Regions from separate parts of the Metabacillus hrfriensis genome, predicted to be linked through region 2. Evidence: riboswitches for the same ligand, from Rfam matches in the RefSeq annotation. Region 2 holds a riboswitch; the other holds the start of a gene.

Region 1 (3,147 bases), 2.0 Mb from region 2:
TTGTTTCATTGAATGAACATGGTAAGCCAAAAGCCGTTCCGGGAGTTTATCCTGAAACAGAAGAGGAAAAATATTTATTTGATTCAGGTGAGGAGCGCTCGTTAATCAGGAAAGCAAGAAGAAAAGCGAGCATTACATTCTCGGAGAAAATTAAGCAATATTAATTGGCCATACATACCGCGCTCGCCTTGATAAAAGTACACCAAAGCAGTGTATTAGGGAAGAAAATCGCCTCCACCCTGAAAAAAGCCGCAATAAAATCAATAATAAAAAAGAGGGAAGATCCTTTGGGGATCTTCCCTTTATTTAAGACTAATGAAATTGCGATTTTCATACGAAGCAACACAAACAAATCTTGAAGTAAACTTATATTCAATAGATAAGCTAGAATTTTTCTGGAAACTGCTTCATAATTCCTGCCGAAAGAACATCGGACAGCATCATCAAATGATCCAGCCCTTTATCAAATGCTTCAATACTCGCATTCCAATCCTTTTTAAGTCGGGCAGACAGATCTTCAGAAATAAATTGAAGATGAATATATAATGCTTCCTTCAGTTCTTTTTCAGACCAGTTCGGATTTGCGCTGCTCAAGAACTTGGCCATGTCATCTGCATTCTTATGCCATTCAGTATTAAATTTCTTAAAGTCAGATTGATTGCCGCTTTTTGCAGCTGCAGTCAATTTTCCTGCAATCAGAATGTGTTCTCTTAAGAGCTCAGCAAGCTTGTTTCCTGCTTCTTCCCCGTAATAAGGCTTAATGGCATTGCCAATGTCATCCTGATTTTTTAAGAGCCTTGCAAGCAGCTCTTTTTGATTCTCAAGATCGTTAAGGGAACTGACCACATAGCTTTTTGTCCAAACCGCATGATCAGTCCAGAGCCTCCTCATGCTTTCTTTTAAAGCAAGCGTTTCTTTTGTGATGCATTCTTCGCGTGCCTGTGTCATGTCTTTTGCATCAGTTTTTATCGGCGACATGACGAAGACTAAGGACATAATCAGCATTCCAGCAGTTATTAAGTGTTTTTTCAATTGGAAAATCTCCTTTATAAAAGTAGTGCGTGACATCAATAATTTGCATGTAATCCTAAGTTTCATTCTTCTTCCGCATGAAACTCCCGATCTGCTTTTTCTATTGGATTATTTTCAAAACCGTATACCTTATTGATCTCTTTTGTCACTTCATCTAAAAATTCATCAGATATTATCGGTATGTTTTCTTTAATCATTAAAATCCTCCTATGCTTGAATAAAAATAGTGTTAGCGCAATGGCACAACATCATACATTTCCTCCTTTTATTGACCGGTAGCTTATTGGATTAAAAAAGTCAAAGGATATGAATTATTTTTATTTACAACTCTTAAGGATAGGAGTATGATAACCAACAGTTTCATATTTATTATTCGCTTAATCCATAAGGAGCGGGGAACCCGATATTGTGATAATTTTCGCAAAGGGGTGAATCCTATTCATATAGGTAGGGATACTCTTTTGTCCCGAATCCGTCAGCTAACCCCGTAAGCGTTAAAAGAGAGGATGTGTAGCGGTGAGACTGGGATCCTAATGTCCATTATGCTGTTCGTAATGACTTGCGGACAATTATGATTGATTCGCTAATTAAATATTTACTTTCTTAAATGATACCTTCAAGAAAAAGGTCAAAGGGCGAAAAAATGGTGGTGCAGAAATGTTATCTATGCTTAAAAGAATAATCATTGGGGCTCCCTTAAAATCTACAGAATTAGGAGAGCAAAAATTAAATAAAAAGAAAGCACTGGCTATTCTGTCTTCAGATGCCTTATCTTCTGTAGCGTACGGGCCAGAGCAGATCCTGCTTGTCTTAGTAACAATAAGTGCTGTTGCATTTTGGTACTCCATGCCAATTGCAGTAGGGGTACTATTTTTATTAACGGCTCTGATCTTATCCTACCGTCAAATTATCTATGCTTATCCACATGGAGGAGGAGCATATGTCGTTTCAAAAGAAAACCTTGGAGAAAATGCAGGTTTAGTTGCAGGAGGTTCACTCTTAGTCGATTACATATTGACAGTAGCTGTAAGTGTCTCAGCAGGAACAGATGCGATTACTTCTGCATTTCCAGGCTTACATGATCATAATGTCATCATTGCTTGTTTGCTGGTTGTTTTTATCACCATACTAAATCTCAGAGGAATCACCGAATCGGCTTCGATTTTAGCCTATCCAGTCTATTTGTTTGTATTGGCCCTTTTTATTTTAATAGGGGTAGGGATATATAAAATCATAACCGGGGATGTTTCATCTGATTTGCATGCACCGATAGGGACTCCTGTTGCAGGCATTAGTTTATTTTTGCTGCTGAGAGCCTTTGCTTCAGGAAGTTCTGCCTTAACTGGGGTCGAAGCAATCTCAAATGCGATACCGAATTTTAAGGAACCTGGTCCTAGAAACGCAGTCAGAACGCTGATGGCAATGGGGTTATTGCTTGCCATTTTATTTTCAGGAATCGTATTTTTAGCCTATTACTTCGGGATAGCTCCAAAACACGAAGAAACCGTTGTTTCCCAAATTGCAGCTGAAACGTTTGGAAGAAACTTTATGTATTATTTTATCCAGGGAACGACAGCTATGATTCTTGTTCTCGCTGCCAACACTGGATACTCTGCTTTTCCATTGCTTGCATTCAACCTTGCAAAAGATAAATACATTGCAAGAATGTTTACGATGAGAGGCGACCGATTAGGGTATTCAAATGGGATCATCACTCTTGGAGTCACGTCCATTTTACTAATTATTATTTTTAAAGGGCAGACAGAACAGCTCATCCCCCTTTATGCAGTAGGCGTGTTTATTCCATTTACCTTATCCCAGACAGGGATGCTCGTGAAGTGGCTGCGTGAGAAGCCTAAAGGCTGGGCGGTTAAACTTGCGATAAATTTAACTGGAGCACTTATCAGCTTTCTTGTCATGATGATGTTCTTCATAACAAAGTTCTCGCAGGTTTGGGCGGTGCTGATCTTTTTGCCTCTTATCGTTTTAGGATTTCATCAAATTAAGAAGCACTATGTGGCCGTTGGAGATCAGCTGAGACTCACAACATGCGAGCCGATCAAGCCGATTGAAGGGAATGTCATTATCGTGCCGGTAGCCGGAATGACTCACGTA
Region 2 (3,147 bases):
TGTTTCCGTTTTTTTTATGGCTTGTAAATGTAGAAAAAAACGAGAAAATCTCCCTTGCCTTTTACTCAATCCGCTCGATCCAGCTGTTTATTTCTCGAATGACCTGATCTTGTTGAACAAAGACATTGATCTGGGCTTTGTTATCTCCTTTTTGTTCTCCGTAAATGCCAAACTGTGCATGATTGCCGCCGTTAATTTTGTAATAAAAGGTATTGTCAGACAATAGGTGTTTCGTTTCTTTTATTTCATCCAGGGTTGTTAATCCGTCATGTTCTGCATAGATGGTCAGAATCGGAAAATGTGTGTTTGAAAAATCACTGGAATCTGCCGGATAAGCAGCAAGCAGGAAAAGCCCTTTTATATTTTCCTGATGTTCAAACGCGTAAATAGAAGCAGCCGAACCTCCGAGAGAGTGTCCTCCAATGTACCAATTTTCAATCTCGTCTCTATCATTTATAATTTTATCTGCTTTGCTGATGCCTGCAATAGCAAGGTTAAAGGGCATTTTAGGAATTAAGACAGTGAACCCTTTTTGAGTTAACTGCTCTGCAAGATAGGCATATGCTCTCGGATCAACTTTTGCTCCAGGATATAGAATGATGCCATTATTCGTTTTTTGGTTTTCAGGCTGAAACAGCAAATACCCATTTTTATCATTTTGATCCAGTAAATTAGTAGTGTAAAACAGTTCTTCAGCCGGTTTATAGGTGATTTGGGACCAGATATAAAATCCTGCAAAAGAGAGAATCATTCCCCCTGATGCAATCAGAAAAAAATTTTTTATCCACTTTTTCATGGTTAAAACTCCTTAAAGTAAGAACGTTTTTTGCTAAATTTTATGTTCAAATCCAATTAAAGGCAAATTTTTATATTTGCAAAAATTAAATCTTGTATTTAGAATAGTAGTATAACTTAATAAATATACGCTTAATCCTAAAATGGGAACGGGGGAACCAAACTGTGCAGTTGCACTGGGGTGAATCCTTTATGGTCAAAAGGTAGGACACTCTTCGTCCGAATCCGACAGCTAACCTCGTATGCGGTGGAGAGACTCATCTGTGGAAATGTTATAATTATTCAAATTGACGAATAAAACCGCGAGAATTCTCTCGCGGTTTTTTGTATTTTTTAAAAAAACTCCCACATATATGTTTCTCTTTCTCTATTTATTGGGAATTAAACACTATCTATTACTTTTTTACGGAGGTTTTATATGAAACTAGCAACGAAAATCATCATTGGTCTTATTCTGGGGGCAATTGTCGGCCTCATTCTTAATATCACGGCTCCGGATTTATTTAAACAGTTAGACACGTTCCTATTTACCCCGCTTGGAAAAATCTTTTTAAACTTAATCAATATGCTCGTCGTACCAATAGTCTTCTTTTCTATTACTCTGGGAGTTGCTGGGTTAGGAGATCCAAAGAAATTAGGAAGAATAGGTGTTAAAACGGTCACCTACTTTTTAGTAACAACAGCAGTAGCCATTGTTATAGGCTTAATCCTTGCACTGACCATTCAGCCCGGCAATGTAGGTGAATTCGATACAAAGTCCGCTGAATATAAAGCTGAAGAAGCTCCATCTGTTGCAGAAACATTCTTAAATATGATTCCGACGAATCCTGTTAAAGCATTTGCCGATGGTAATATGCTGCAAATTATTATTTTCTCAATTTTTGTTGGCCTTGGCATCACGTTTCTTGGAAAGAAAGCAAATACATTATTTAAGGTAGTTGAGCAAGGCAATGATTTAATGATGTATTTAGTAAATCTAGTGATGAAATTCGCTCCATACGGTACTTTCGGTCTTATTGCTACTGCTGTAGGCAGTCAAGGTTTAGACGCCCTTAAAGCAATGGGACTCTACATGGGAGTTGTAATGCTTGCACTTGTGATTCATGCTATTGTCACCTATGGTTCATCCATTCTTTTTCTGGCAAAGCAAAGCCCGATCTGGTTCTTTAAAAATTTCGCTCCTGCCATGGCAGTAGCTTTCAGTACATCAAGCAGTAATGCGACACTTCCTGTATCTATGGAAACAGCGCAAAAGCGTCTGAAGGTTCCAGAGCCGATCTCAAGTTTCGTTCAGCCGCTCGGCGCAACCATTAATATGGATGGAACGGCCATTATGCAGGGTGTAGCAACAATCTTTATCGCTCAAGTCTACAATATTGATCTTTCTTTCACTCAGTTGCTGACAGTAGTACTTACAGCTGTTCTCGCTTCAATTGGAACAGCCGGTGTACCAGGAGTTGGACTTATCATGCTTGCGATGGTCTTAAACTCTGTAGGCCTTCCCGTAGCAGGCATCGCCTTGATCATCGGTATAGACCGTCTGCTGGATATGGCTCGTACAGCAGTTAATATTACAGGAGATGCGGCATGTGCAGTGATTGTAGCAGAAACAGAAAAGAAACATGGAGACTTTAAATTTCCTGAAATGGAAGAAAAATTGTCATAATGAGAAAGACGGCCTAAAGTGGCCGTCTTTTTTATTAAAGACAATAAGCCCTTGCAGAAGCTGATATGGAGCGGCAACGGCATTCAGTTCGGTTTCCGTTGTTTTGAACACGCTGAGACTGCAAAGAGCCAAACTGTAAACTTCCGGCACAAAGTCCATGTGGGCTTGGTGTTTTTAACTTGCTCATGTGTGATCTGGAAAGATACTGATAGAAATCCGGTTTATGCAGATAAAACTGCAATTTACACTGATAGAACATCAATTTAAATGAATAACGCTTCAATATATGCTGTTAAACCACAACTTCTTCGCATCATATCAGTCTTTCAAAGAATTTAAAATAAACAGATATGCTGAGTAAATAAGACTTGAGAGCGCTTAAACGGTTATATTTGCTCAATTTTAACTAATTTCTGCAATAATTGGCTCTTTACTGTCCAATTCAACAGGAGTAAGATACTTTCATAAATACATTTCAGATATTCTTAATTCGCTTAATCCATTACGGAGCGGGGGACCCAATTTTGCTGGCATCTTTTGCAGCTTGGGGTGAATCCTTTACTGGTAGGGCTACTCTCATTGCCCGAACCCGACAGCTAACTTCGCAAGCGTTCTTGAGAGAGGATAATGAAACTAATGTGATCTTAAAAAATCAGACACAGCGGTTCATGGGACCTCTGTGTCTT

What was found. Region 2 has a riboswitch for cyclic di-AMP ahead of QLQ22_RS21955 (dicarboxylate/amino acid:cation symporter). Riboswitches for the same ligand answer to the same signal wherever they lie in the genome.
Region 1: it holds a riboswitch for cyclic di-AMP, as region 2 does, so the genes downstream of both, QLQ22_RS06625 (APC family permease) here and QLQ22_RS21955 (dicarboxylate/amino acid:cation symporter) in region 2, are expected to answer to the same signal.

Annotation. Positions count from the first base shown of each region.
Region 1 is NZ_CP126116.1:1,336,385-1,339,531, forward strand. It holds gene QLQ22_RS06610 (acyl-CoA thioesterase) at 1-164, shown strand, start outside; gene QLQ22_RS06615 (glycosyltransferase) at 385-1,032, opposite strand; gene QLQ22_RS06620 (bacitracin ABC transporter ATP-binding protein) at 1,095-1,229, opposite strand; cyclic di-AMP (ydaO/yuaA leader) riboswitch at 1,397-1,542, shown strand; gene QLQ22_RS06625 (APC family permease) at 1,690-3,147, shown strand, end outside.
Region 2 is NZ_CP126116.1:4,412,334-4,415,480, reverse strand. It holds gene QLQ22_RS21960 (alpha/beta hydrolase) at 62-796, opposite strand; cyclic di-AMP (ydaO/yuaA leader) riboswitch at 915-1,057, shown strand; gene QLQ22_RS21955 (dicarboxylate/amino acid:cation symporter) at 1,214-2,461, shown strand; partial or broken gene QLQ22_RS25205 (cation transporter) at 2,529-2,600, shown strand; cyclic di-AMP (ydaO/yuaA leader) riboswitch at 2,943-3,087, shown strand.